One region of the Pandoraea sp. genome, then DNA from elsewhere that is predicted to be linked to it. Evidence: predicted binding sites of a transcription regulator. Region 1 holds the regulator's gene; the other holds the start of a gene.

Evidence for each region. Region 1 encodes sigma-54, which starts transcription at its own class of promoters, with help from an activator protein. Its sites were predicted from a motif close to TGGCANGNAANCTGCTTT; they were not measured.
Region 2: the regulator sigma-54 is predicted to act here: its motif matches at 5,495-5,512, upstream of glnA (type I glutamate--ammonia ligase).

What each region holds. Positions count from the first base shown of each region.
Region 1 is NZ_JAYRUC010000002.1:31,108-45,965, reverse strand. Features, by position in the region: gene coaD (pantetheine-phosphate adenylyltransferase) at 1-263, shown strand, start outside; gene ACE3UG_RS01735 (YfhL family 4Fe-4S dicluster ferredoxin) at 328-585, shown strand; gene pth (aminoacyl-tRNA hydrolase) at 624-1,220, opposite strand; gene ACE3UG_RS01725 (50S ribosomal protein L25/general stress protein Ctc) at 1,344-1,964, opposite strand; gene ACE3UG_RS01720 (ribose-phosphate pyrophosphokinase) at 2,119-3,066, opposite strand; tRNA gene ACE3UG_RS01715 (tRNA-Gln) at 3,116-3,192, opposite strand; gene ispE (4-(cytidine 5'-diphospho)-2-C-methyl-D-erythritol kinase) at 3,246-4,115, opposite strand; gene ACE3UG_RS01705 (outer membrane lipoprotein LolB) at 4,257-4,901, opposite strand; gene ACE3UG_RS01700 (tetratricopeptide repeat protein) at 4,901-6,841, opposite strand; gene mutM (bifunctional DNA-formamidopyrimidine glycosylase/DNA-(apurinic or apyrimidinic site) lyase) at 6,921-7,751, shown strand; gene mutY (A/G-specific adenine glycosylase) at 7,834-9,006, shown strand; gene rapZ (RNase adapter RapZ) at 9,021-9,896, opposite strand; gene ACE3UG_RS01680 (PsiF family protein) at 10,070-10,390, opposite strand; gene hprK (HPr(Ser) kinase/phosphatase) at 10,546-11,511, opposite strand; gene ptsN (PTS IIA-like nitrogen regulatory protein PtsN) at 11,590-12,045, opposite strand; gene hpf (ribosome hibernation-promoting factor, HPF/YfiA family) at 12,272-12,625, opposite strand; gene ACE3UG_RS01660 (RNA polymerase factor sigma-54) at 12,768-14,267, opposite strand; gene lptB (LPS export ABC transporter ATP-binding protein) at 14,362-14,858, opposite strand, start outside.
Region 2 is NZ_JAYRUC010000015.1:20,383-35,240, reverse strand. Features, by position in the region: gene rfbD (dTDP-4-dehydrorhamnose reductase) at 42-923, opposite strand; gene ntrC (nitrogen regulation protein NR(I)) at 979-2,550, opposite strand; partial or broken gene glnL (nitrogen regulation protein NR(II)) at 2,612-3,676, opposite strand; gene glnA (type I glutamate--ammonia ligase) at 3,984-5,399, opposite strand; gene ACE3UG_RS13505 (rhodanese-like domain-containing protein) at 5,906-6,373, shown strand; gene ACE3UG_RS13500 (LysE family translocator) at 6,450-7,067, shown strand; gene ACE3UG_RS13495 (DNA-binding protein) at 7,315-7,554, shown strand; gene ACE3UG_RS13490 (hypothetical protein) at 7,729-7,914, shown strand; tRNA gene ACE3UG_RS13485 (tRNA-Lys) at 7,986-8,061, shown strand; tRNA gene ACE3UG_RS13480 (tRNA-Lys) at 8,118-8,193, shown strand; gene ACE3UG_RS13475 (glycine zipper 2TM domain-containing protein) at 8,390-8,578, shown strand; gene ACE3UG_RS13470 (hypothetical protein) at 8,606-8,968, opposite strand; gene ACE3UG_RS13465 (MoaD/ThiS family protein) at 9,317-9,586, shown strand; gene ACE3UG_RS13460 (exo-alpha-sialidase) at 9,753-10,874, shown strand; gene fusA (elongation factor G) at 11,236-13,332, shown strand; gene fghA (S-formylglutathione hydrolase) at 13,505-14,359, opposite strand; gene ACE3UG_RS13445 (winged helix-turn-helix domain-containing protein) at 14,635-14,858, shown strand, end outside.

The DNA.
Region 1 (14,858 bases):
GCAAGCATCAGGCCCGTGTGATCGTGCGTGGCCTGCGCGCCGTGTCCGACTTCGAGTACGAGTTTCAGATGGCAGGGATGAATCGCTATCTGCTGCCCGATGTGGAGACGATGTTCATGACGCCGTCCGACCAATATCAGTTCATTTCGGGCACGATCGTGCGCGAGATCGCGCAACTGGGCGGCGACGTCAGCAAGTTTGTGTTTCCTTCCGTCGAAAGATGGCTGATGACGAAAGTCGGCGGCCAGGCGACGAGCGGATAAGTATCGTGTACGCCGGTCCGGGCCTTGCGCTCGGCCGGCGCCGCGATACGGCTGGAGGTGCCGTATGGCCTTGATGATTACCGACGAATGCATCAATTGCGACGTGTGCGAGCCAGAGTGCCCGAACGACGCGATTTCGATGGGGATCGAGATCTACGAGATCGATCCGAACAAGTGCACCGAGTGTGTCGGGCACTTCGATGAGCCGCAGTGCGTGCAGGTGTGCCCGGTGGAGTGCATTCCCATCAATCCGGCGCACGTCGAAACGCCCGAGCAACTGCTCGAGAAGTACACCCACCTGCAAACGGCCAAGACGGCCTGAGCGGCGTCTGGGCCGACCTGACTTCCGGTTCGGTTTGCCTACTTGCCTGGCGTGGCGTGCAGACGCATCATCGCCTTTTCCATCTCGCCCTTGACGACGAGATCGACGATGTCGAGTGAGCGCGACATGGCGTCGTCGATCTGTGCCTGCTCTTCCTTGCGCGGCGGCTTGAGGACGAAGTCCACCACCTGCTGCTGGCTGCCCGCCGGTTGCAGCGTGCGCGGATGCCCGATACCCAGGCGCAGGCGCCAGAACTCGGGCGTCGTCAGATGCGCGGCGATATCCTTCAAGCCGTTGTGCCCCCCGCTGCCGCCGCCACGCTTGAGCTTTACGGTGCCGGGCAGCAGATCGAGTTCGTCGTGCACGACGAGGATTTCGTCCGGCAGAATCTTGTAGAAGCGCGCCAGTGCCACCACCGACTGCCCCGAGCGGTTCATGAAGGTCTGCGGTTCGAGCAGCCACACTTCCTGTCCGGCGATGCGCGCTCTTGCGGCGAAGCCATGGAAGTGCTTCTGGTTCGTGAGCGACGTGCCGCATTGCTGCGCCAGCGCTTCGACGAACCAGAAGCCGGCGTTGTGACGCGTCGCTGTATACTCGGCGCCCGGATTACCGAGCCCTACGATCAGCTTGATCATTTCGGTGTCAGCATTTTGGCGCGCGCCCGATCAGGCACGTGCGCCACCATAAAAAAACCCGCCGGACATGACGTCGCGGCGGGTCTTGCGTCCAGCGTCGCCGCTGAAGGCTGGCGCGGGAGCTTAGGCAGCCGGCGTTTCGCCTGCGGCAGCCGGGGCGGCCGCTTCGTCAGCAGCAGCACCTGCCGGTTGGACGGCTTGTGCGACCACCGGGTTTTCTTGCTCGACGTGCAGCGTGAGCGTCACGCCGGCGGGCAGCTTGACGTCCTTCGCGTGCACCGACTGACCGGCTTCCAGCTTCGACAGATCGACTTCCAGGAATTCCGGCAGCTTGCCCGGCAGGCAGTTGATGTCCAGCTCGTTCACGGTGTGGCTGATCACGTTCGAAGCCAGCTTCACGGCCGGGGCGTTCTCGGCGCCCAGGAAGTGCAGCGGCACCTTCACGTGGATCGACTTGGTCGGGTCGACACGTTGGAAGTCCACGTGCAGAACCAATTGCTTGAACGGGTGGTACTGCACATCGCGCAGCAGCACTTGTTCGGTCTTGCCGGCCACTTCCAGCTCGAGAATCGACGAGTGGAAGGCTTCCTTGCGGAGGGCGTGCCACAGGGCGTTGTGATCGAGTTCGATCATTTTCGGATCGACGTTACCACCGTACACGATGCCCGCGGTCTTACCGGCATTGCGCAGGCGGCGGCTCGCACCCGTACCTTGCAGATTACGCTCAAAAGCGACGACTTTCATAACAACTCCTTGTACTGCCCGCGACCAGGCAGCGATTTCTTCCCGAATCCCGTGCAAAAAACATCGGCTTCAGGAACGACAAAGGCGGGGAGATGCTCCCCGCCGACACAACAACGGCGCCCCACAGGCGCCGTCGCAAAACTTGACCGAACGCTTACTCCGCGAACAGCGACATGACCGAGTCGCCACGACGGATTCGCGAGAACGTCTCGGCGAGCAGATTGGCGCAACTCAACTGGCGGATCTTGCCGCCCTTCGAGTCGTCGCGCAGCGGAATCGTATCCGTGACGACCACTTCGTCCAGTTCCGAGGCGTTGATGCGTGCCGCGGCACCGCCGGAGAGCACCGGGTGCGTGCAATACGCGTAGACCTTCTGCGCACCACGTTCCTTCAGCACCTGTGCAGCCTTGCACAGCGTACCCGCCGTGTCGACCATATCGTCCATGATGACGCAGGTACGGCCATCGACTTCACCGATGATGTTCATCACTTCAGCGACGTTGGCCTTCGGACGGCGCTTGTCGATGATGGCCAGGTCGCAATGCAATTGCTTGGCGAGGGCACGGGCACGCACCACACCGCCGACGTCCGGCGAAACCACCAGCAGGTTTTCGTGGTTCTGCTCACGCACATCGGCCAGCAGCAGCGGCGAGGCGTAGATGTTGTCGACCGGGATATCGAAGAAACCCTGAATCTGGTCGGCATGCAGGTCCATCGTGATGATGCGCTCGACGCCTGCGATTTGCAGCATGTTGGCCACGACCTTCGCCGAGATCGCCACGCGCGCCGAACGGGGGCGGCGATCCTGACGGGCATAGCCGAAATACGGGATGGCAGCGGTGATCCGGCCGGCAGAAGCGCGCTTGAGCGCGTCGACCATGATCATCAGTTCCATCAGATTGTCGTTGGTCGGTGCACACGTCGACTGAAGAACGAAGACGTCCTTGCCGCGCACGTTTTCCTGAATTTCGACCTGAATCTCACCGTCCGAGAACCGGCTCGCCATGGCTTTGCCGAGCGGAATGCCGAGAGTGTCTACGACCGCTTGGGCCAGGGCGGGATTGGCGTTCCCGGTGAATACCATTAGGTTATCACTACTCATCTGGCTGCCTGCGGAACGTTTGGGTGCTGAGACTGTACGACAGAGAAATTGGCAGGGGAGGAAGGACTCGAACCCTCGTATGCCGGAATCAAAATCCGGTGCCTTAACCAACTTGGCGACTCCCCTACACTAACCGATGCCTTTGTTGCGTCGTAGGAAACGCACCAAAGTAAAACTCGTCACGCGAATGCGAACAGCGGGTGTTCGGCCAGACTGGAGGTCACTTGACCGAGCCAGCGCTCCGGCAATCGCTTGCATGCCGCTTCCGCTTCCGCCTTCGTGTCGAATACCGCAAACACGCTGGCGCCGGAGCCTGACATACGAGCCGTGGTGAAGGTGCTGAACCAGTCAATCACCGCAGCGACTTCCGCGTATTCTCGAGTGACCGCTGCCTGCATGTCGTTACGGAAAATTTCATCCGTTTCGAACAGCTTTTTGCTGACGTGCCCGAGAAAGAACGCCATTGTGACGATCTTCGAATCCCTTGTCAACAGAGGATCGCGAAATATTTTGTCGGTTGCGACGTGTACGCGGGGGTTGACCACCAGAAAGTGCCATTGCGGCAGATCCACCGCGTGCAGGTCCTCGCCGAGTCCCTCGGCAAACGCATTGTGGCCGAAAACGAAGAACGGCACGTCGGCGCCGAGCTTCAGGGCGAGCGTCTGGAGTTCGGCGCGCGATAGATTGAGTTGCCACATGCGATTGAGCGCGAGCAGGGTGGTGGCAGCATCGGAGCTGCCGCCCCCGATACCGCCGCCGGCCGGCAGCCGCTTCTCGATGGCGATCTCCACACCGAAGCGCACGCCGCAATGCGCCTGCAGCAGGCGCGCCGCCCGAACCGTGAGATCGGTCTCGGGCGGCACACCCGGCAGCGGGTTTGTGTGCACAATCCGCGCGTCGGCGCGGCGCTCGAAGTGCAGCGTATCCGCCCAGTCGATCAATTGGAAGACGGTTTGCAGTTCGTGATAGCCATTCGGCCGGCGCCCCACGATATGCAGGAACAGGTTCAGCTTGGCCGGGGCCGGGCAGTCACGCAGGATTTCGTACATGGCGATGCAAAACGAGGGTTGGCGAACGCGATGATCGTGGTGATGCGACATCGGTGTCCGTGCGGTGGATCAAGGCGCAAAAGGGCAGGGTCGACGCGATAGGTTCCGAGAAGACGGTCAGACGAGGCACGTCTTCGAATCTCACTCGTCGATGACGAGTCGCACGGCGAGCGGCGAGCCGCCGAGATCGCGCGAGAGATCGATGCGCTTGACTCGCAGCGGCGCGCTATCGAAGAAGGCCTGATAGTCGATCGTCCACCCGTCCTGCTTCAAATGCGTCGGCCGTTGCGTTTGCGGATCGCGCTCGATGCTCGCTGGCGATCCCGGTGCGCTCTGCATGCGCAGCCAGTAACGCAGGCCACCCACCGGCAACGCGAACCCCAGTGCGTCGTTCATGACATCTTCCAGGCGTGGGCCGGTCAGCGGCGCCTTGCCGGGCAGTTCGAGCGACGCACTGCGCGGTGTCTCACGCACGATGGCCTGGGTTTGCCCAAGCGGGTTGAGCAACTGGACGGTCGCGTTTTCGCCATTCTGTTGCCAGTCGAAATTGCCGTAGGTGTTGCGCGCCTCGCCGTTTTGCTCGTAACGCACGGCGAAGCGGCCGCGATAGTGCTCGATGCTGGCACCGGCCGATGGCGCGACGGGCACAGGCGGGGCGAGGCTCGCGCAGCCCGAGGCCAGCACAGCGAGCGCACACGCCAAGGTCAGGGTCACGGCACGGGCCGAACGCGATGCGACCCACGAAAACGGCGCGGCTTGCCGCGCAAACGTCGACATCTTCCGCATTACGGCGCCACGTTGTAGCGTTTCATCGTGGCGCGCAGCGTGTCGTCGTCGCCATCGAGCTTGAACGCTTCACGCCAGGTCTTGCGTGCCTCGTCCTGCTTGCCCGATTCCCACAGCACCTCACCCAGATGCGCGCCGATCTCCGCCTGCGCCTGAATGCCATAGGCGCGACGCAACAGCTCGAGCGCCTGCGCCTTGTCGCCGAGGCGATACTTCAACCAGCCGAGGCTGTCCATGATGTACGGATCTTGCGGCGCGAGTGTCGACGCCTTTTGCAGCAGCTTGAGCGCCTCTGGCAAACGCGTGTTGCGTTCGGTCAGCGAATAGCCCAGTGCGTTGTAGGCCTGCGCGTTGTCCGGCTGCGATGCCATGACACGGCGCATCGCTTTTTCCATGACGTCGTAATGCTTGTTCAGTTCGGCCACCATGCCGTATTGATAAAGCAGGTCCGGATCGTCGGGATGACCTTTGACCTCTACGGCGAGCAGCTTTTCCGCGTCGTCGTAGCGCTTTGCCTTGACGAGCAGGTCCGACTCGGCGCGCTTTAGCGCGAGTTGCTCACGCGGATCGCTGGACTTGATGCCATGCAACAGCGCGCGGCCCTCGTCGACCTTGCCTTGATCGGCGAGCAACTGTGCGCGCCCGATCTGCGCGGGCAGATAGACGTTGCTGTCCTCGCGAATCTGCGAGAGCCACTTGTCGGCGGCCGGATAATCCTTGCGATCCTGCGCGATCTGCGCGAGATAGATATAGGCTTGCGCGCCATCGGTGTTCTGCTGCTCGGCTTCCGACGCGTATTTCTGCAGATACCGTTCGGCCTGCGCCGGATGTTTGGCGTGCAGATTGAGCAGCGCGAGCGCCATCAGCGTCGAGAGTTCATGTGGGTAACGCTTTTCCAGCGTTTCGAACTGGCTTTGCGCCGCGTCGAGTTGGTTGTCTGCGAGCAGGAGTTTGGCGTAGGCGAAGCGGGCTTCCTTGGCGTTCGGATTGCGATCGAGGAACGTCTTCAGTCCCGCAATGGCGCTGCTGCGCTCTTCCGGCCCCATCTGGCCGTAGAGCAGGGCCGCCGCTTCGTAATCGGGCTTGAGCTTGAGCGCCTTTTCGAGCGACGCGCGTGCCTCGGCGGTGTCGCCTGCATCGAGTTGCGAACGGGCGATGGCCAGTTGCGCCTCGGGGCGTTGCATGTCGTTCGCCAGCATACGCTTGAGCGATTCGATGCCCGTGGCCCGCTCCGGACTGCGCGCAATCATTTGCTGCAGTTCGAGAATGGCCTGGCCGCGACGCGCGTCAGGCACCTTGTTCAACTCCTCGACGAGCAGCGGCTCCGCTTCGGCCAGATGTCCGGTGCCGACGTCGAGGCTCGCGAGCAACTGCGATGCCGGACGCCATGCCGGATCGAGCTGATGCCACAGCCGGGCGGCGATGAGTGCATCGCCGAGTTGGCGGGCGCCGAGCGCGATCTCGACGGCACGGCGCGCCATGCGCGGGTCCTTCGTGCGATTTGCCAGCGCGATGTAAGTGTTGAACGCGGGGGCCAGATCGCCTTGCTGCAGGCTCAACTCGGCGGCTACCACTTCGAAGACGATCTCACTGGAGAGTGCGACGTTCGGGAGTTTTTCGCGTGGCGTGCTGGCGTCGGGCGATGCGGCCGCACCGCCGACCTCGGCGCTCGCGGCACTGGCAGTTTCCGGTGCGTCAGTCTTGGCCGGGCTGGTGGACGGTGCGCTGGCGGGGGCCGTCTGAATCGCCGGTCCGGCCTGGGCGAACGCGTTCGAGGCGGGCAGGAATGCCACGATGGCGCTGGCGCAGGTCACGCCGAGCGCCGTTGCACCGGCCCACGCCCCGCGTGACAGGGCGCCGCGCAGGCGCAAAACCACAGGTGCCACGGTTGCCGCAGCATTGGAAGCGGCGGGGATGGACTGGAATCGGGTGTTCGGCATAGGGATCCACGGCAGGTTTCGAGCGATTGTAGCGCGCCCGATACAATAGAGTCTAAATCCTCAGCAAACGTTCGCAGGCATGCCTGAACTCCCAGAAGTCGAAGTGACCCGCCTCGGTATCGCGCCGCACGTGGCGGGCACGCGTGTTGCGCGTATTGACGTGCGCAACGCCGCGTTGCGCTGGCCGGTGCCGGACGGGCTCGACACGCTCCTGCGCGGCGAAATGCTGGTAGGCGTGACCCGTCGCGGCAAATACCTGTTGCTCGAATACGCCCCGGGGTGGCTGCTCGTGCATCTGGGCATGACCGGCACGCTGCGCGTCATGTCCGAGCCCCAGGCGCTACCCGCTGCCGGTGTGCATGACCACATCGATCTCGTGTTCGAACGATGCGCATTGCGCTATCGCGATCCGCGCCGTTTCGGCGCGGTCCTGTTTCATCCGCGCTCGGCGGGCGATGTGCTGGCCCATCCGCTGCTCGCGCGTCTGGGCGTCGAGCCGCTGACCGACGCCTTCGACGGTCAATGGCTTTATGCGGGCACGCGCGGGCGGACCGTCGCCATCAAGCAGGCGTTGCTCGCGGGCAGCATTGTGGTGGGGGTGGGCAATATCTACGCGTCGGAGAGTCTGTTTCGCGCCGGTATCCATCCACGCATGCCAGCGGGCAAGCTTTCCCGGCCGCGCGCCGAAAAGCTCGCGCAAGCGGTCAAGAACGTGCTTGCTGCCGCGATCGAAAAGGGCGGCAGCACATTGCGTGACTTCGTCGGCAGCGACGGCCAGCGCGGCTATTTCCAGCAGGAGTATTTCGTCTACGATCGCGCCGGGCAGCCATGTCGCGTGTGTGGCACGCCGATCCGTCAGATCGTGCAGGGCCAGCGCTCAACGTTCTTCTGCCCGCATTGTCAGAAATAGCACACGCCGCGACGGCGGATCGAGTGCTGCCAACGGCGCGCCTGATCTAGCCGCTTCATCCGACGCCCCCCCCGAAACCGATATGAGCGACGCTTCCCACGATTCCAACACCGGCTCGCTGGCCGGCACCTTCGCCGAACGACTGATTGCCTGGCAGGCCGAGCACGGACGTCACGATCTGCCGTGGCAGAACACGCGCGACGCTTACCGCATCTGGCTCTCCGAGATCATGTTGCAGCAGACGCAGGTCGCGACGGTGATTCCGTATTACAAGCGGTTTCTCGAGCGCTTCCCCGACGTTGCCGCGCTGGCGAGCGCCCCGCAGGACGATGTCATGGCTCTCTGGAGCGGCCTTGGCTACTACTCTCGGGCGCGGAACCTGCATCGTTGCGCGCAGGTGGTGGTCGCTGAACACGGCGGACAGTTTCCGTGCGACCCCGACATACTCGCCACGCTGCCGGGCATTGGCCGCTCGACGGCGGCGGCGATTGCCGCCTTCGCCTACGATGCGCACGCTGCGATTCTCGACGGCAATGTCAAACGGGTGCTCGCGCGTGTGTTCGGCATTGAAGGATTTCCGGGCACGCCGAAGATCGAGCGGGACATGTGGGCGCTGGCCGAGTCGTTGCTGCCACGAAGCGGGCTGCCGGCCTATACACAGGGAATGATGGACCTGGGCGCCACGCTCTGTGCACGCGGCAAGCCACGTTGCGGCGAGTGTCCGTTCGATAGCGATTGCGTCGCCCATGCCACGGGGCGCGAGCGGACATTGCCGACGTCCAAGCCCAAGAAGGTGCAGCCGGAGCGTTATGTCGATGTGCTGGCGATTTGCTCAGGGGCGCACGTGTTGTTCGAGCGGCGTCCGGACAGCGGCATCTGGGGCGGTCTGTGGAGCCTGCCGGAGCTCACGCCGCCGACGTCCGCGTGCGAGGCGGACGATGCGTCGCTGCGCGCGCGGTTGACGGCACATGCCGCCGCGCTCGTGGCGGGTCAGGGGACGGTGGACTCACTCGCGCCGCTGCGTGGCTTCACGCACGTCTTTACGCATTTCCGGCTGCACTTGCGGCCGTGGCAGGTGACGGTGTCCGCGCCCATGGCGAAGCGCACCGCCGAGGCGCGAGCGACGGACTCGCGCCATGCCTGGTTGGACGCGGCTGGGGTTGCGGGCGCTGGCTTGCCGTCGCCGATCCGCAAGATTGCCGACGCCCTGTCTCCGATTTCTGCGGACGATGGCCAGCTTTGCCTGCCGACCTGACTCAGTTGGTCGCGTCAGCTTGTCGCGTCGACGGGAGCGAGTTCGCGATGGCGCACGAGCACACCGGCTTCGGCGCGAAAGCGCCTGCCGAGCGTTTCGGCAATGAACACAGAGCGGTGCTGGCCGCCCGTGCAGCCGATCGCCACCGTGAGGTAGCTGCGGTTATCGCGCATGTAGCTTGGCAGCCACTTCTGCAGATAGGCGCCGATATCGTGGATCATCTCGTCGACTTCGGGGACGGCCGAAAGAAAGTCGATCACCGGTTGATCGCGACCGGTCAGCGGGCGTAGTTGTACGTCGTAGTAGGGGTTGGGCAGTGAGCGGACATCGAATACGAGATCTGCGTCGAGCGGTACGCCGTGCTTGAACCCGAACGATTCGAACATCAGGGTGAGCCCCGTGTGATCGTGCTGGACGAACTCGCGTATCCAGCGGCGCAGCGCACTCGCGCGCAAATTGCTGGTGTCGATCTGGTGACCGAGTTCGGCCACGCTGTTAAGCATTTCGCGTTCTTTCTCGATGGCCTCGACAAGCGAGCCATTGGCCGAGACGGTGCCGTCGTCCATGACGGAGAGCGGGTGGCGGCGGCGCGTCTCCGAGAAGCGCTGCACGAGCGTTTGGGTGGTGGCGTTGAGGAACAGCACACGCACGTCGTGGCCGAAGCGGCGCAGGCCGCCGATGATCGGTGGCAGATCGGCGAGCGAGCCGCCACTGCGCGCGTCGATGGCGACCGCGAGACGTGTGTAGTTCTGGGTTTCGAGATATTCGGCGAGTTCAGGCAAAAAGCGCGACGGTAGATTGTCGACGCAGTAGTAGCCCGCATCTTCGAGGACGTTCAGGGCGAGCGACTTGCCAGAGCCCGAAACGCCGGTAATCAGTACGATCTTCATGACATTTCCCCGAGGCAACCCTCATGGTAAGCGATTGTGTCGTCGGGGTGTCGAGCGGCTGCGCGCCAGAATGCTCCGTGCGTTCTCTCACGGATCGAGAGAAATGACGTTGTACAGACGACAACGGCGCCCGCAAGGGGCGCCGTTGAATCGGCGTTGGCGTGGGAAAAGCCTCAGGGCGCCGGCTTATTCGACAGGCACGACTTCATAAAGGCCTTGCGGTCGTCGCCCTTCTTGCCGGCGGCCTGCGCATTGCAGGTCTTCATCTTTTCCTGCTGAGTCTGCTTGGCAGCGGGCTTGTTCGAAAGGCATTCCTTCATGAAGGCCTTGCGATCGTCGCCTTTCTTGCTGCCGGCTTGGGTGTTGCAGACACCCATTTTGCTCTGCTGAGCGTTGGCGGCCTTGGGCGCGGGCGCGGGAGCGGCTGTCTGGGCAAACACGGGCGATGCGAGCAGCGGGGATACCAGAAGCAATGCAGCGAATGCTTTTTTCATGTTCGTCTCTCCATAAGGTCGACACGCACGGGAATGGACCGCGTGGCGATTACAACATGAAAGAAAACGCACGGCAATCGCGTAGCGTTGACAGAAAGACGCAGAAATGGCGGTAAACCCGGGTCATTCGAGCGTTGGGTCGACCTGTCGCGTGCTCAGAGCAGCTTGCTCTGCATGCCGTCCGGGTCCTGCATGGCCTGGCGCTGGCGCTCCATGAAGTCCTTGAGGGTGTCGATGCCGCGCAGTTGCAGGATCGTGTTGCGCACGGCGGCTTCGACCAGCACAGCGAGGTTTCGTCCGGCCGCGACCTGCAGAATCACCTTGTTGATCGGCAGTCCGAGCACATCCACCGTTTGCGCTTCGAGCGGCAGTCGCTGGAATTCGCCGTCGGGGCGACGCACCAACTGAACGATCAGCTTGAGCTTCATCTTACGGCGTACTGCGGTTTCGCCAAAGATGGTCTTGATGTCGAGCAGGCCGAGACCACGGACTTCCAACAGGTTTTGCAACAGCGGTGGGCAACGGCCCTCGACGAAATCCGGTCCGAGGCGAACGAAATCGACGGCATCGTCCGCGACCAGCCCATGACCACGGCTGATGAGTTCCAGGCCGAGTTCGCTTTTGCCGAGGCCGGAATCGCCCGTGAGCAGCACTCCCATGCCCAAAATGTCGAGAAATACGCCGTGCATCGTGCATCGCGGGGCGAACACACGCGAGATGTACAGACGCAGACTGTCGATGACCGCCGCCGTCGACATCGGGGTGGTAAACAGGGGCGTGGAGGAACGGGTACAGCGCAGCACCAGGTCGGGCGGGGCTTCCAGGCCGTCGGCGACCACCAGGAACGGCGGCTCGAGGGCGATGACTTCGCCCATGTGGCGCTTGCGGTTTTCGTCGGTCAGGCGCTGGTAGTAGCGCAGCTCGGCCTCACCGAGAACCTGGATCCGGTTCGGATGGATGAGGTTCAAGTGACCCACGAGGTCGGCGCTGGACGTGGCGTTGGCGACGCTCTCGGGCGTGAAGCCGCGCTCCCACCCCTCGTGGCCGGTCAGCCACGACAAACGCAGCGTCGCGGCGTTGTCGTCGAAAATGCTTTGCGCGTTGATGCCGGTCAGTTCCACCGCGTCGCCTCGTTCGGTTGGGTGTGGGAGCTACGGAATTCGTCTATTCTCGCGGCCGATACCCGCGCACACGCGGACTCAGGGCTGCCAGTTCGCGAGCGCCGCGTGAATGGCTTCGGCGCTCGGTGCCTGGCTCAATGTCTCGCGCATCGAGCGATCGGAGAGCAACTGTGCAATTTCGGACAAAATCTCGAGATGCTGCTGCGTGGCCTGCTCCGGGACCAGGAGAAAGAACAGCAAGGAAACGGGCTGTGCGTCGGGGGCTTCGAAGGGAATCGGATCGTCGAGGCGCACGAATGCGGCCATGGGATGCTTGAGGCCCTTGATGCGGCCGTGCGGAATGGCCACGCCTTCACCGAGTCCGGTCGAGCCGAGACGCTCGCGCGCGAACAGATTGTCGGTGACGAGGGCGCGCGACAGGCCGGCATTATTCTCGAAGAGCAGCCCGGCTTGCTCGAAGACGCGCTTCTTGCTGGTGACGGACAGTCCAAGCAGGATGTTGGACGCAGGTAAGAGTTTGACTAAACGGTTCATCTTGTAATGCGGGCGAACGCTTAGTCGCCCTCCAACCCCCGATTGACCTCGCATTATAGACCACCCTTCGCCGTGGTCGCGGCGACGCGCGGGAGCATACAAAAGGGGCCGTTCAACGGCCCCGCGGTGGGTGATGCCAGACTTGTCACAGACGTCGGTGCGCTCGAGTGGTTCCGCGCGAACTGTCGTCAGCGTCAGTCAATATGGCGACCATGCCCGGACAGACTCATTGCAGGGGTTCTGCCTCGGGAGGTTCCTGGTGCTTAAGGGCCTCACGACCATGATCCTGAACCTTGTCCTTGTACTGCATTACCTTGCGGTCGAGCATGTCGATCAGCTTGTCGATGGCGGCGTACATATTCTCGTCACACTTCTCGACGAAAATTTCCTTGCCCTTGAGATACACGGTGACGCTGGCGATCTGGCGTCCGGTCTTCTCCTTGGTTTTGTCGACAGAGAGGATCACCTCGGCACCGATGAGCTGGTCGAAATGGCGCAACACGCGTTCGAGCTTGTTGACCACGAATTCTCGCAGCGAAGGCGTGAGTTCGAGATGGTGTCCACTGATCTTCAGATTCATAGCTGCTCTCCTTGCTGAAATGCCGAAGTGCAGGCCGCGTCATGAGCGACGCCGGCGAGCGGGAGTGCAAGCCATCGACGTGACGCAATGTCGCACTGCGGCGTAATGCCCCAGCGAGCCAACATGGCGCACCAGGACTGTCCTACAAAGATTTGCGCAAGTTCACTGCGGGAATTCGCATGGCCTCGCGGTATTTCGCGACAGTGCGCCGCGCCACCACGAACCCTTGCTCTGCCAGCAGTTCCGCGATACGGCTGTCGGAAAGGGGGGTCTGCGGGTCTTCTGCTCCTATGAGTTGCTTGATGAGGGCGCGGATGGCGGTCGATGACGCTGCGCCGCCCGCTTCCGTGGCCACATGTGACCCAAAGAAGTACTTCAGCTCAAAGGTTCCGGATGGAGTGAGCATGTACTTACTGGTTGTCACGCGTGAAATCGTGGATTCATGTAAACCCAGCGTATCAGCAATCTCGCGTAAAACCAAGGGCCGCATGCCGATTTCGCCATGCGTGAAAAAGTTCTTCTGGCGCTCGACGATCGCTTGCGACACGCGCAGGATCGTATCGAATCGCTGTTGGATGTTCTTGATGAGCCAGCGCGCTTCCTGGAGCTGCTGCTGAAGATTGCCGGTCCCCGGTGCGTTGCGGTTGTTTCGGAGAATGCGCGCATACATCTCGTTGATGCGCAGACGCGGCATGACCTCGGGATTGAGCTCGGCGGTCCAGCCGCTGCCCTGCTTGCGCACGAGGACATCGGGGATCACGTAATCGGCCTGTGGGGTGCCGTAGGCGGCACCGGGGAACGGGTCGAGGGAGCGAATCAGTTGGTGGGCGGCTCGCAGGCTGTCTTCGCTCACACCCAGCAGGCGGCGCAAGCGCGTGTAATCGCGCGCGGCAAGCAGTTCCAGGTGATCGGAGACGATGCGCAGCGAGAGCGTGCGCACGTTGCTCGCGGGGAGTCGCTGGAGTTGCAGGCGCAGACATTCGGACGGGCTGCGGGCACCCACGCCCGCCGGGTCGAAGCTTTGCAGCAAGGCGAGCGCGGCATTGATCTCTTCGGTCTCGAGCGCCAGTTCCTCGGGTATTTCCGCCTGAATTTCGTCGAGCGTGGTGCCGAGATAGCCGTCTTCGTCGAGCGATTCGATCAGGAATTCCACCAACGCCCGGTCGCGCGGGCTGGCCTGGGTCAGGCGCAACTGGGCCAGCAGGTGTTCGCGAAGATTGGGATGCTCGACGTGGAGTTGCGGTCGCCCATTGTCGTCGTCGTCATCCGAGGAGGCGCTGCCCGAGCGGGCGAAGTCGTTCAGGCTCCAGTCGTTGCCGCTGCCGCTGTCCTGCCCGTTGTCGTCGAAGCGGGTTTCGCCATCGAGTTCGCGCGCTTCGCCATGATCGTTGGCCGACGCCGGGCTGTCGTTCGAGCTACTGGCCGACGTACTCCGCTCGTTGCGCAGCGACCCGTCGGTGCCCACGCGGACCGAACCCGTGAGCCAATCGTCTTCGCGCTCGAGCATCGGGTTCTGGGTCAGGGCGTGCTCGACTTCCTGCTGAAGTTCGAGCGTCGACAGTTGCAGCAACCGGATGGATTGCTGCAACTGCGGCGTGAGGGTCAGGTGCTGGGAGGTGCGGAGTTGAAGAGTCGGTTTCATAGCGTTTCTCGCCTTCATTGTAGAGGCTTTGTCACGCCAACGGAACCAGCCCGACCCCCTATCGGAGGCAGGGTTTACATGCGAAAAATTTGCTTTACATCCGGAAGTTTTCGCCCAGATACACGCGCCGGACGCTTTCGTCGGCCACGATCTGGTCGGGCGTTCCGGACGCGAGCACCGAGCCTTCGCTGATGATGTAGGCGTGGTCGCAGATACCGAGCGTCTCTCGAACGTTGTGGTCGGTAATCAGGACACCGATACCACGGTCCTTGAGAAAGCGCACGATTCGCTGGATTTCCAGCACGGCGATCGGATCGACGCCGGCAAACGGTTCGTCAAGCAAAATGAAGCGCGGTTGCGTGGCCAGCGCGCGGGCGATTTCCACGCGGCGTCGCTCGCCGCCCGAGAGCGACATCGCCGGGTTCTCGCGGAGATGACTCACCTGCAACTCGTCGAGCAGCGCTTCGATGCGGCGCTCGATCTCGTCGCGCTTGAGCGGCTTGCCCTGTGCGTCGAGCTGCAATTCGAGCACGGCGCGGATGTTGTCCTCGACCGAGAGCTTGCGGAATACCGACGCTTCCTGCGGCAGAT
Region 2 (14,858 bases), on a different contig from region 1:
ATTCCGATTTAGCGCACTGCCCCGTCAGAATGGGGGCTGCATCAGCCGAGACAGAGTGCGAGCGCGTCGCGCCAGCCGGGCGCGCGAACACCGAAGGTGCGTGCGAGCTTGTCGTTGTCGAGAATCGAATACGCCGGGCGCTTGGCCGGCAATGGATAGGAAGAAGTCGGAATCGCCACAACGTTTGGACGCTTTTCCGGTGCGCTCAGATCGAGTATCGCCTCCGTGAACCCGTGCCAAGTCGTTTGTCCGGCCGCCGTCAGATGGTAAAGGCCGCCGTGCTCGCGCCAGAAGTCGGCGTCGACGCCCGTCTGCGTCAACCCTTGCACCAACACCTGCGAGGTCAGTTCGGCAATCGTGCGGCACCACGTCGGCGCGCCGTGTTGGTCGGCAACGATACGCAACTCGTCGCGCTCGCGGGCCAACCGCTGAACGGTGAGCAGGAAATTGGCACCTCGCGCGCCATACACCCAACTTGTACGCAGCACCAGGTGATTCGCCCCGCTCGCCGCAATCGCCGCTTCGCCGGCCAGCTTGGTGCGACCATATGCGTTCTGCGGGTTGGTAGGTTCTTCCTCGCGATACGGCGACGACGACGTTCCGTCGAAAACGTAGTCGGTGGAGTAATGCACGACGAGCGCGCCAACGCGCCTGGCCTCCTCCGCCATGACGCCCGGCACGACCGCGTTGACCTGATAGGCCGCCGCCTCATCGGTCTCGGCCCGGTCGACCGCCGTATAGGCCGCCGGGTTGACGATCAGATCGGGCGCGAAATCGCGCAGCGTACGCACCACACTGTCGGTATCGAGCAGATCCATCTCGTTGCGCCCGGGGGCGTGCACGTCGCCCATGCCCTGCAGGCTGCGGGCAAGCTCCCAGCCCACCTGACCGGTGGCGCCCGTCAACAGGATGCGTCTTGCCATGGTACGGCTCCCTTGTCGCTGAATGGTCAAACCAGGGAGCCTACCGTGATTAGCGTCAGGTTTCCAGCCCCAACTCCTGGATCTTGCGTGTGATGGTGTTGCGGCCAATGCCAAGGCGGCTCGCTGCCTCGACCTTTCGCCCGCGCGTGAAATCGAGCGCCTCGTTGATAAGCGCGGTCTCGAAACGGCGTGTCAACTGGTCCATGACATCGGGCGATGCCGAGCGAAGCAGGCGCGCTACCTCACGGCGCAGGATCGGCTCCCAGCTCTCGGCGCCGGCCGTATCGGCCGCGTGCCCGGCCGGGCTCGTGGCCGCAGATGCACCGCCCGTTCCCGCAGCGGCACCGGAGGTCGCGGGTCCGACACCACCGAAGCCGGGCGTCGAGGGCACCGACGCGGTGGCCGCGGGGGTTGACACGGTGGCGTACGCAGACAGGCTCGCCGCCGCACCGGCGCCGACCGCCGTCGACAATGCCGGCGCCTGAAACTCCGGCGGCAGATCCTTGATCTCCACCGTCTGGGCCGGGGCCATGACCGTCAGCCAGTTGCTCAGATTTTCCAGTTGGCGTACGTTGCCGGGAAACGGAAAACGCGTCAGGTGCACCAGCGCCGCTTCGCTGATCCGTTTCGTCTCGACACCCAGTTCGCGCGCGCTTTTCTGCAGAAAGTGGCGCACCAGAAGCGGAATATCCTCACTGCGCTCACGCAGCGACGGCAGACGCAGCCGAATCACGTTCAAGCGATGATACAAATCCTCGCGAAACAGCCCCTGACGCACGCGATCTTCCAGATTCTGGTGCGTCGCGGCGATCACACGAACGTTCGCCTTGATCGGACTGTGCCCACCCACGCGGTAATAGTTGCCGTCCGATAGCACCCGGAGCAAACGCGTCTGCAAATCCAGCGGCATGTCGCCGATTTCATCGAGGAACAGCGTGCCGCTCTCGGCCTGCTCGAAGCGTCCGCGCCGCGTAGCCTGTGCTCCCGTGAATGCACCACGCTCGTGACCGAACAGTTCGGACTCCAGTAAATCCTTCGGAATGGCTGCCGTGTTGAGCGCAATGAACGGTCCCGAAGCGCGCGGCGAATGGCGATGCAGTGCACGCGCGACCAGTTCCTTGCCCGAACCCGACTCGCCGGTGATGAGCACCGTCGCACTCGAATGCGACAGACGACCGATCGCCCGGAACACGTCCTGCATCGCGCTCGCCTGTCCGAGAATCTCGGGTTCTTCCGTGATGCGCTCGTCGTCGGTCGCCTCGCGCAGGCTCTCTTCGACCGCGCGCAGAATCAGCTCCACCGCACGATCCACATCGAACGGCTTGGCCAGATACTCGAACGCACCGCCCTGAAACGCCGCCACGGCGCTATCGAGATCCGAGAATGCGGTCATGATGATGACCGGCAGCCCGGGGTGCCGCTGCTTGACCGTTTGCAGCAGTTCGAGCCCGGACCCGCCCGCCATGCGGATGTCCGAGACCAGCACCTGCGGCGAGTCGTGTTCGAGCGCGGCGCTTGCTTCGCGCGGGCCTGTAAAGCTGCGCACCGGCAGATTGGCACGCGTGAGCGCTTTTTCCAGCACCCATCGAATCGATTGGTCGTCGTCTACTATCCAGATCGGCTTCATTGTTCACCGTGTAACGTCTATGCCCGGCCGCAGGTGTACGGCCGACGGCGTGAGGGCCGCATCAGCCCAGGGGCAGCAGGATTCGGAAATCCGTCCGTCCGGGCCGGCTTTCGCATTCGATCAGACCGTCGTGGCGCTGCACGAACGATTGCGCCAGAGTGAGTCCAAGACCACTTCCGCCATCACGCCCGGAAACGAGCGGATAGAAAATGCGATCGCGAATATCGGCGGGAATGCCGGGCCCGTTGTCGATCACATGCAATTCCAATGCCAGCTTGTGCAATCGTTTGGCAATCGTGATCTTTCGCGCGACCCGCGTGCGCAACACGATGCGCGCGTCGCCCCGCGCGATCTGCTCGCGCAGCGCTTCGGCACCGTTGCGCACAATGTTGAGCAGCGCCTGAATGAGTTGCTCCTTGTCGCCGCGAAAATCGGGCAGGCTCACGTCATAGTCGCGCTCGATCGACAGACCCTGCGGGAACTCGGCGAGCACCACCGAGCGCACGCGCTCGCAGACTTCGTGGATATTGACGTCGGTGGCGATGTACGGGTGGCGATGCGGTTCGAGCAGGCGATCGACCAGCGTTTGCAGCCTGTCGGACTCCTTGATGATGACCTGCGTGTACTCGCGCAGCTCACGCTGATCGAGCTCGAACTCCAGCAACTGCGCCGCGCCACGAATCCCGCCCAGCGGATTCTTGATTTCATGCGCCAGATTGCGGATGAGCTGCTTGTTCATCAACGCCTGATCGATGATGCGCTCTTCACGCTCGTTCTTGAGCTTCTGCTCGTTCTCGATCAACTCGACGATCACGAAGTCTGGCGCAGCCTCGGGGGCCGCAACGATCGCGTGCGTGTGCAAAGGCTCCTGCGCGGTGCGCTCAAGCACCAGATCGAGGCGCGTTGTCTGAAAGCGATTGGCGATGAGATCGACCATCGTCGATGCCAGCACGTCGCCGTTCGTGAACACGTCGTTCCACGTCATCTGCGAGAGTGAGCGGCGCGAGAGCGCAAGCAACGCCTCGGCGGCCGGGTTGGCGAACACGATGCGAAGCGTGTGCTTCTCAAGTACCAGCAATACGGTCGGCAGCGCCTCGAGACCAGGCAGGATGCCGGTCGCCGCGAGACTCACCTCCCACGGGTCGACGCTCACCTGCGGCGTGGACGTAGGGCCGGTCGCGTCGGTCATCATATCGGTGGCATGGGTATCGTCAGCGGCAACGGCGTGCGAAGCGCGCGTTGTCTGCCCTTTCGCACCAGCGCGGACACTTTTCATCAAGGATCGAGGCGATAGATTCATGGCTGGCTACGTGGCGAATGCGCGCGGCGGATAAAAAAGGGGGACGGCCGCGGCCATCCCCCTTGCCTGTCGAGCATGACGGTCGGCCGCTGGCGTTCCGTCATGCCGGCGCATTCCCTGCGCAGCGATTCGATTACAGCGAGTAGTACAGTTCGAACTCGAGCGGGTGCGTGGTCATGGCCACACGGCGCGCTTCTTCCGTCTTGAGTGCGATGTACGAATCGAGCATGCCGTCCGTGAACACGCCGCCCCGGGTCAGGAACTCGCGGTCTTCGTTCAGGTACTCCAGCGCCTGTTCGAGGCTCGAGCACACGGTCGGGATCTTTGCATCCTCTTCCGGCGGCAGGTCGTACAGGTTCTTGTCGGCAGCCTCGCCCGGGTGGATCTTGTTCTGCACGCCGTCCAGACCGGCCATCAGCATCGCCGAGAAGGCCAGATACGGGTTGGCCATCGGGTCCGGGAAGCGCGCTTCGATGCGGCGGCCCTTCGGATTGGCAACGTACGGAATGCGGATCGAGGCCGAACGGTTCCGGGCCGAATAGGCCAGTTTCACTGGGGCTTCGAAGTGCGGCACCAGACGCTTGTACGAGTTGGTCGACGGGTTCGTGATCGCGTTCAGCGCGCGTGCATGCTTGATGATGCCGCCGATGTAGTACAACGCGAACTCCGACAGACCGCCGTAGCCATTACCGGCGAACAGGTTCTGACCATCCTTCCAGACCGACTGGTGAATGTGCATGCCCGAGCCGTTGTCGCCGACGATCGGCTTCGGCATGAACGTCGCCGTCTTGCCATAGCTATGTGCAACGTTGTGCACAACGTACTTCAGGATCTGCGTCCAGTCGGCGCGCTCGACCAGCGTCGAGAACTTCGTGCCGATTTCGTTCTGCCCCTGGCCCGCCACTTCGTGGTGGTGCACCTCCACCGGCACGCCGAGTTGCTCGAGCAACAGGCACATTTCCGAGCGCATATCCTGGAACGAGTCGACCGGTGCCACCGGGAAGTAGCCGCCCTTCACGCCCGGACGGTGACCGGTATTGCCGCCTTCGAAGTCCTTCGACGACGACCACGGGGCTTCTTCCGAATTCACGCGCACAAACGTGCCCGACATGTCCGTGCTCCACTGGACCGAGTCGAAGATGAAGAATTCCGGCTCCGGACCGAAGTAGGCCGTATCGCCCAGGCCCGTGCTCTTCAGGTAGGCTTCGGCGCGCTTGGCGATGGAACGCGGATCGCGGTCGTAGCCCTTGCCGTCGGCCGGCTCGATCACGTCGCAGGTCAGCACCAGCGTGTTCTCTTCATAGAACGGATCGATATAGGCAGTGTTCGCGTCCGGCACCAGCAGCATGTCCGAGGCTTCGATGCCCTTCCAGCCGGCAATCGACGAACCGTCGAAAGCATGGCCGCTCTCGAACTTGTCAGCGTCGAAGTGCGACACCGGCACCGAGACGTGTTGCTCCTTGCCGCGCGTATCGGTAAAGCGGAAGTCGACGAACTTGACGTCTTCTTCCTTAACCAGATTCATCACATCTGCCACAGATTTGCTCATGCTATCTCCAGAAAGATTCAATCTGGCGCTGCTGGCGCTTATCGCCCGCGTCGCCGCACCCTCTTAACGAACTCCGTGTTCGGATTCGCCAATGTTAAGCAGGAAGCGTGCCAACGCCCCGCCAATCCATCCAGCCCCACCCCCGCCCTCTGATTTCTAAGGAAATAATCGATTCTGGTGCGTCCAGCATCGAATTCCCGCTCACGGGCTCTATTTCTCCATCATGGTGCAATATCACCCCAAACATCACTTTATTGGTGCATCGGTGGATTATGCACCTTTTGTGTGCTTTCGAGCGACGCCCAGGAGCCGAAGTTGTGCATCGCCATGCACCGCCGTAATGCGCGGCAATGCGCGCCGTGATGCGCCGTCACAGTCTGCAGCCAAACACCGTCACATGCCATGCACGTCGCGCGGCCAAGGGCCGCGACGTCACGTAAAGCGCATCTCGCTCAAAGTGCACGCTAGAATGAGACATCACCTTCGACTCACGAGATCACAGCAATATGACAAGCGCCAAATCCATTCTCGAGCAAGCTGCCCAACGCCGAGCCAGCGCCCAACTTGCCTACTCGGGCGCCGTCACGCCTGAAGAAGCCCTGGCGTTGCTCGACGCCAATGCCAACGTTCGCCTGATCGACGTGCGCACGCGCGCGGAACTCGACTGGGTCGGTCGACCGCAAGTGCCCGATGGCCAGTACGCCAATGTCGAATGGGTACGGTACCCGGGCGGCGTACCGAACGAGCATTTCCTCGAGCAACTCGCCACTCAGACGCCCGACAAGAACGCACCGTTGTTGTTCTTGTGCCGTAGCGCCGCCCGTTCGAAGGCGGCGGCGAAAGTCGCCTTTGAGGCCGGTTACACGCAGTCGTTCGACATTCTGGAAGGTTTCGAAGGCGACAAGGACAGCGAAGGTCACCGCAAGACGGTGAGCGGCTGGTGCTTCCGCGGGCTTCCATGGCTGGGTGCCTGAGCGGCTGCACGTCAGCGGCAGGATCGCACCACTTTTCAGACAAGACGGATCGTCATCAACGCGAGGAGACGCCGAGATGGACTGGACACATTTGCTCACTTTCGCCCTGGCCTTGTTCGTGGGCGCCGGCACGCCGGGGCCGGGCATTGCGGCCATCGTGGCGCGCGTGCTCGGACGCGGCACGCAGGGCGCGATCGCGTTCACAGCGGGCGTTGCCATCGGCGACGTCGTGTGGCTCACGCTCGCCGTGCTGGGCGTCGCCGCGCTTGCCCATACGTTCTCTGGCGTGTTCATGGCGATCAAATACGCCGGTGCGGCCTACCTGCTCTATCTGGCGTGGAAGATGTGGCACGCGCCGGGCATTGCACCCACGCAGCCCATGGCCGCCGTGCCGCGCGAGAAGTCGTGGCGCCTGTTTCTCGGTGGCCTATCGGTCACGATGGGCAACCCGAAAGTCGTCGTGTTCTATTTCGCGCTGCTGCCCAACCTGCTCGACCTGCAACAGGTCACGGCGCTCGGCTATCTGGAAGTCGTGGGTGTGACGCTGGCAGTGCTCACGGTCGTGTTCGGCACTTACATCGCGCTCGCTTCCCGCGCACGCCGACTGCTCAGTTCCGCACGTGCGGTTCGACGCCTGAATCGCGCAACCGGCACCGTCATGGCGGGCGCCGCCATCGCCATCGCGACCCGCTGAACCGGGCGCCGATATCGCTTTCAGCCTCATCGCCAACGCCACCTGCGGGTGGCGTTGCTTCGTCCGCTGCGAGCACCATGGCGACGGTTTCCGGTCGGCAAATCGCCGAGCGCCCAGCGTTTTCGCGCGGCCGCGCAGGCCCTTGGAACCGTCGTGCACCCGGCCTCAAAGCGCCGGCTTTTTCTCGATCCGCACAAGCTGCGTGCTACCATGCAGCCGTTTCAATTTGCATAGACAGGATCATCCGGTGAGTCAGATCGAATTCGATATCGAGTGGACCGAGCGCGCAGCGAAGAAGGCCGAACGGCTCGTCCCCAAGGGCACCCCTCTCGCGCTACCGCCGATCGAATGCATGCCGGCCGAAGGCGACGTACTTTTCCTCGGGCAGGGTGACAAGAAGCAACCGTTTATCGTGGTCGAGCGTCAGTACCATCACGAAGGCGAAGACGCGTGGACCATCGTACTGATTCTCGATCTGCCCGAATGACGTTGATGCCCAATTGCAGCGTCCGCGTCGACTGAATCGGACGGATCGCAAAGTAGCAACGCACGGCGCGGTCACTGGGGAAATCCCGGTGGCCGCGCCTCTTTGCTTCGGCGGGGCCATTTTCTATACTTGAGTCGCGTTCCCAATCGCGTGATATCGGCAGGGAAATCGACCATGATCATGCCCCATCTTTCCAACGCCCAACTTCTGAGCATGTTCGCGATCGCGGCATTCGGTGCGATCGCCGTCGGCGCAATGCCCTGCAAGGGGGCCATCCGAATGTGCTGGCGCTCGCTGCTCATCGTGGTCGGCGCCGTCGTCGCCGTCTTGGCGTTCGAGCTGGTTCCCCTGCTCGCCTGAGCCATTTTTGCGGATTTTCGCCATTTAGGGTTGACCCTCTGCGGAAGAGCCGATATTATCTCGGTCTCGTTGGGGCGTTAGCTCAGTTGGTAGAGCAGCGGACTCTTAATCCGTAGGTCGAGTGTTCGAGTCACTCACGCCCCACCAAACGAATTCTGAAAAGGCTGCGGCGCCGTGCAGCCTTTTTTGTGCCCGGTAGCACCGGGGCGTTAGCTCAGTTGGTAGAGCAGCGGACTCTTAATCCGTAGGTCGAGTGTTCGAGTCACTCACGCCCCACCAGATGCATCGCGAGGTCCGCACAAGGTGCGGCCCTTGCTGTTTCTGCCCCCCACCTCGCCTCTCGCCCGTCTGTCATCCCATTCCTACAGTCGATTCAGCAGCGACCGATAGTGCATGGACCGCCTGCCAACTAAGCTGGACTCATATCGCCGCGCGACAGGCCGCCGGCACTTGCCTCAGCCTCAGGAGACGCATCATGAAAACGACGAAAGCGATTCTCGTTGTCATCACCGCGCTCGCGATGGGCGCGTCCCTCGTCGGGTGCACCCTCGGCGGCGCCGCCGCTGGCGGGGTCATCGGCCATGAAGCCACCGGCGGCAGCACCGCCGGGACCATCGGCGGCGCCGTCGTCGGCGGGGTCATCGGGCACGAACTGGGCAAGTAACGCCAGCCCTCGGACCAGCGCACGCCGTCATCGCCCAACGACGTACAGCGGGGTATTGGCGGCGTAGCCATACAGGATCAGCACGCCCCCGACCAACGCGTCCCCCGCGGCTCTTGCCTGCGCAACGCTTGCGTAGCGCTTCGCCTGCGCCGTACACGTCGCGTAATGGCGCCCGCCTCCGCTCGAAGCACCGTCGTGTCGGCCGACAAACGCCGCCTGACGTACGCTCCAGACGAAGTAACCTTCGCGCTTCGCGATCTCCGGCGGCCGCTTGACCATCGAGTCCTCCGTCTGCGAGGCCTCGCCCGCCTTGTGCAATCGCCACTGACGCTTGATCGCCGCGTCCGACCAACGTCCCATGCCAATGTCTTTCCCTCGGTTTTTTGCCATTGCTCCCTCCTGGAATTTGCCAGCGGCACTGCGCTCGCGGGCACTCCGATAATGGTGAACAATAATGCGGTGAAGTGGATTGGGGAGTGTCCGATATGCGAGGCCATACCCTGCGACGACGCTTCACACGCGTCGATCCTCGAAGCCCGTCATTCAAAGGACGCACAACAGCGCCCCTTGCTCGGCACCAGGCCGTCATATGCGTTGATCGCAGACGTCCATCGCGCGGCAAACCTGCAACAGTGCTGCAATGCACGCTGTGAGAACGATCCTCATTGTCTACACTGGAAACCTCACACTCACGGCGTTGCGGCCCGTTGGCCGCGACGGCCAGCGCACGACAGGGTCATGACAACCGTCACTTTCGCACCCGCCATCCGGCGTCACGTCGATGTGGACGAGCAGACCATCGACGGACTGACCGTCCATGACGTGCTCGCGCAATGCGTCGCACACGCGCCAGCGTTGCGCGGCTACCTGTTCAACGATCAGGGACGCTTGCGTGCGCACGTGGCGGTCTTTGTCGATGGCCGGTTGATCCGCGACCGCCACACGCTAAGCGACACGCTGACCGATGCCAGCCGCGTGTACGTTGCGCAGGCGCTCTCGGGCGGGTAAGGACGATGAAGCCGATGCGACCGACAATGCTGACGGGATGGATGCGGCGGATGCGGTGGATGCGGCGGATGCGGTGGATGCGGTGGATGCGGTGGACAACTCGGGCAAGGCGGACGAAGGCGCTGAACACGCAAGCATTGGACAAGACTCGCGCCAGCCAAGGAGAATGATCGTGGAACATGTCACCGGAGCAACGCTGCTGGTCGCCACCCGCAAGGGATTGTTCACCTGGCGGCGTGAGAGCGCGACTTGGCGCCTGACGTCGAGCACGCCCGATTTCCCTGGCGAGCCGGTCAGCATGGTGTTGCACGACGCGCGCGACGGCACCGATTACGCCGCACTCAATCTGGGCCATTTCGGCGTCAAGCTCTGGCGCCGCGCGCGCGATGCGAGCGCCTGGGTCGAACTCGCCCCACCCGCGTTCGCGCGGCAAACCCAGCAGTCCGACGCACCCGCCACCGACCCTCACGCGCCATCGGTAGAACTTCTCTGGTCGCTCGAAGCAGCGGGTGCCGACGCCCCCGGCGTCCTCTGGGCCGGTACGATTCCCGGCGGCCTGTTCCGCTCCAGCGACCACGGACAGCATTGGGACCTCGTGCAGAGCCTGTGGGAGCGGCCTGAGCGCGCTGAGTGGATGGGCGGTGGCTACGATCACGCGGGCATTCATTCGATCTGCATCGATCCGCACGATAGCCGTCAGGTCACGATCGCGGTATCGACAGGCGGTGTCTGGCGCACGCGCGATGACGGCCGCACCTGGGCGCTCGCGGCTAGCGGCATGGAGGCCGATTACATGCCGCCCGAGCGCAGGTTCGATCCGAATGCGCAGGACGTCCACCGTCTCGTGCAATGCCGCGACGCCCCCAACGCTTTGTGGGCACAGCATCACAATGGCATCTTCCGCACCCTCGATTACGGCGCGTCCTGGCGACGAATTCAGGCGTCACCGTCGAGCTTTGGCTTCGCCGTCGCCGTCGACCCGCACGACCCCGATGTCGCGTGGTTCGTCCCCGCGCAGCGCGACGCGTGTCGCATTCCCGTCGACGCTCGCCTTGTGGTCATACGCACGCGCGACGGCGGCGAGTCGTTCACAACCCTCTCGAACGGGCTGCCGGAGCTGCCGTCCTACGATCTCATCTATCGCCACGGACTGGATATCGACGCCACCGGCCGCACGCTCGCAATGGGCTCGACAACGGGTGCGCTGTGGATCAGCGACAATGCGGGCGATCAGTGGGAATGCCTGTCCGCGCACTTGCCTCCCATCTATGCCGTTCGCCTCGTCTAGCGAACGTCCAGCGAACGGTCCGGCATTCTCGGCACCGCTCGTCTTGCTGCCCTTCCGCCCTTCTGGCCTTCTGCCCTTCTGCCAGGCTCGACGCAGATGCGCGACGGCGATAATCGTACACGACGTGCAGCGCGTGACCGGCATACGGGGGACGTGCGCCGCGTCGCGCAGGGCAACATCTTCGTCACGCCGATGGTGAGCGTGCCTCGGAGAATGCCGCACTCGTCGAGCGGGCGACGGCGGCGCAAATCCCCGTGTCTGCTGGACTTCCGGCCGATGTCACCGCCTGCGCGGCGTTGCGCCGTTGGAGTATGATGGCTGCTGCTATGCTTTCTCCCACCGTCTGGAAAAGAGGTGCACCGTGGCCCGAAAGACCCCCATCGAGCGCTACCGAAACATCGGCATCAGCGCTCACATCGACGCAGGCAAGACAACGACGACCGAGCGCATCCTGTTCTACACAGGCGTCAATCACAAGCTGGGCGAAGTCCATGAAGGCGCCGCCACGATGGACTGGATGGAGCAGGAACAGGAGCGCGGCATCACCATCACGTCAGCGGCGACGACCTGCTTCTGGCGCGGCATGGCCGGCAACTATCCGGAACATCGCATCAACATCATCGACACGCCCGGCCACGTCGACTTCACCATTGAAGTCGAGCGTTCGATGCGCGTGCTCGACGGCGCATGCATGGTCTACGACTCGGTGGGCGGCGTGCAGCCGCAGTCCGAGACGGTCTGGCGGCAAGCCAATAAGTACAAGGTGCCGCGCATTGCGTTCGTCAACAAGATGGACCGCGTGGGCGCCGACTTCTTCCGAGTGCACAAGCAGATTCACGAGCGTCTGCGCGGCAATGCCGTGCCCATTCAGATTCCGATCGGCGCCGAGGACAACTTCCAGGGCGTGGTCGATCTCGTGAAGATGAAAGGCATCGTCTGGGATGAGGAATCGAAGGGCGTGAAGTTCGAGTACGTCGACATTCCCGCCCACCTCGTGGACACCGCCCAGGAATGGCACGAGAAGATGATCGAAGCCGCCGCCGAGGCCGATGAAGCGCTGCTCGAGAAGTATCTCGGCGGCGAAACGCTGAGCGAAGCGGAGATCCGGGCCGGGCTGCGCAAGCGCACCGTCGCGGGCGAGATCGTGCCCATGCTGTGCGGCACCGCCTTTAAGAACAAGGGCGTGCAGGCCATGCTCGACGCCGTGATCGATTACCTGCCTTCGCCCGTCGACGTGCCCGCCATTGCCGGTCACGACGAGGACGACAAGGAAATCGAGCGCCATCCGTCAGACGACGAACCGTTCTCCGCCCTCGCCTTCAAAATCATGACCGACCCGTTCGTCGGCCAACTGATCTTCTTCCGCGTGTATTCGGGCGTGATCGACTCGGGTGGCACCGTCTTCAACCCGACCAAGGGCAAGAAGGAACGCCTGGGGCGCATCTTGCAGATGCACGCCAACCAGCGCATCGAGATCAAGGAAGTTCGTGCCGGCGATATCGCGGCGGCGGTCGGTCTGAAGGAAGCCACGACCGGAGACACGCTGTGCGATCCGAACGCCGTGATCATTCTCGAGAAGATGGAGTTCCCGGAGCCGGTGATCTCGCAGGCCGTCGAGCCCAAGACCAAGGCAGACCAGGAGAAGATGGGGCTCGCCCTCAATCGGCTGGCACAGGAAGACCCGTCGTTCCGCGTGAAGACCGACGAAGAGTCCGGTCAGACGATCATCTCGGGCATGGGCGAGCTGCACCTGGAGATTCTGGTTGACCGCATGCGCCGCGAGTTCGGCGTGGAGGCGACGGTCGGCAAGCCACAGGTCGCGTATCGCGAAACCGTGCGCAGGAAAGTCGAGGACGTTCAGGGCAAGTTCGTCAAGCAGTCGGGCGGGCGCGGCCAGTATGGCGACGTGGTCATCACGCTCGAGCCGGCCAAGGACAAGCCGTACGAATTCGTCGACGCGATCAAGGGCGGCGTGGTGCCGCGCGAGTACATCCCGGCCGTGGACAAGGGCATTCGCGAGACGCTCAACAGCGGCGTGGTGGCCGGCTATCCGGTCGTCAACGTGAAAGTCACGCTCACGTTCGGCTCATACCACGATGTGGACTCGAACGAGAACGCGTTCCGCATGGCCGGTTCGATGGCTTTCAAGGAGGCCATGCGCAAAGCCGAACCGGTACTGCTCGAACCGATGATGGCCGTGGAAGTCGAGACGCCCGAGGAATTCATGGGCAACGTGATGGGCGACCTCTCCGGACGTCGCGGCATCATGCAAGGGATGGACGACATCGTGGGCGGCGGCAAGATCGTGCGCGCTGAAGTGCCCCTGTCCGAAATGTTCGGCTACTCGACATCGTTGCGCTCGCTCACCCAAGGGCGCGCCACTTATACGATGGAGTTCAAGCATTACGCCGAAGCGCCGAAGAACGTGGCCGACGCCATCATTTCGGCCAAAAAGTAACGCGTCGAACCTCGGGGGCGGCGGCCATCGTGCCGCCGAACCCCCGATGCGGGGCACCGGCGCCGGTGCCGGCGTCCACGATCGTCGGAACAACACCGCAGTTCTCATCGCAGCGTCGCGTCGGCACGTTCGGGCCTTTCGGCGACACGCTCGCGTCGTTCGGCCGGGCGGATCAGTACGCGCGCAAATGCTCGGCGTGATGCGACAGATGATCCGCCATGAAGGTCTGAATGAAGTAGTACCCGTGATCGTAGCCTTGATGGCGTCGCAGGTTGAGCGGCTGGCCGGCCTCGCGGCAGGCGCGCTCGAAGATGTCCGGATGCAATTGCGCTTCGAGAAACGCGTCGTTCAAGCCCTGATCGATCAGGATACCCCCCGGGAATACCGCTTCTTCGGCCTTCGCCATGAGTTCGCTCGCGTCATATTGACGCCACGCCTCGCGATCCGGCCCCAGATACCCCGTGAACGCCTTCTCGCCCCAGGGGCAATGCATCGGCGCCGCAATCGGCGCGAATGCCGACACCGAACGGAACTTGTCAGGGTTGCGCAATGCGAGCGTCAACGCGCCGTGCCCGCCCATCGAGTGACCGAAGATGCCAATGCGTCCAGCATCGATCGGCAACGACTGCGTCACGCACCCATAGAGCTCGTCGACGATATAGCTGTACATGCGATAGTGCGCCGACCACGGCGCTTGCGTCGCATCGAGGTAGAAGCCCGCGCCGACGCCGAAATCCCATGCGTCGGTCTCACCCGGCACCCCCGCGCCACGAGGACTGGTGTCGGGCGAAATCAGCGCCACGCCGTGTTCTGCGGCGAGCCACTGCGCCCCGCCCTTGATCATGAACGTCTCTTCCGTGCAGGTGAGCCCCGCGAGATAGAACAGCGCAGGTACCGAACGTCCATCGCGCACCTGCGGCGGCAGGAAGACCGAGAAACGCATCGGCAGACCGATGACGGTGGACGTATGGCGATAGAAGCGCTGCGCACCACCGAAACAGCGGTGTTCGGAAATGAGTTCGAGCATGAAGGAATCCGGGAGAGTTCGGAAAATCGGTCGTGACGCCGTGTCGCCGCAACACCGTGTCGCCGGCGGGCCCGGCCACGGTTGCAAGCGTCGTTGCCACCTATGGCCGCTATGTTACCTCGCGAGACGACGCGTGACATCGCCAAGGCACTCGATGCGCGCAGCCGTCGTCCTGGCGCATCGAATGACGGCATCTGTGTCGCGCTTGTCGCCTTGTGACAGTCGCGCGCGCATCGCTACGGTTGGCGTCCCTGACTCATTACAAGGAACGCCTCATGCCTACGTCACCGTTCGACCTCGACGAGGTCACCAATCTCGTGCAGCACGGCGGCATTTCCGCACGCCTGTCGGAGCAGGAAAAGCGTTTGTTGGTCCTGCTCTCGGCCCGCGCCGGCACGGCCTTCGACAAGCGCGCACTGATGGAAGCGCTGTGGGGGACGCGCGCGCAATGGATGGAAGACGCCGCACTCGTACAGCTTGTCTCGCGACTCCGCCGCTC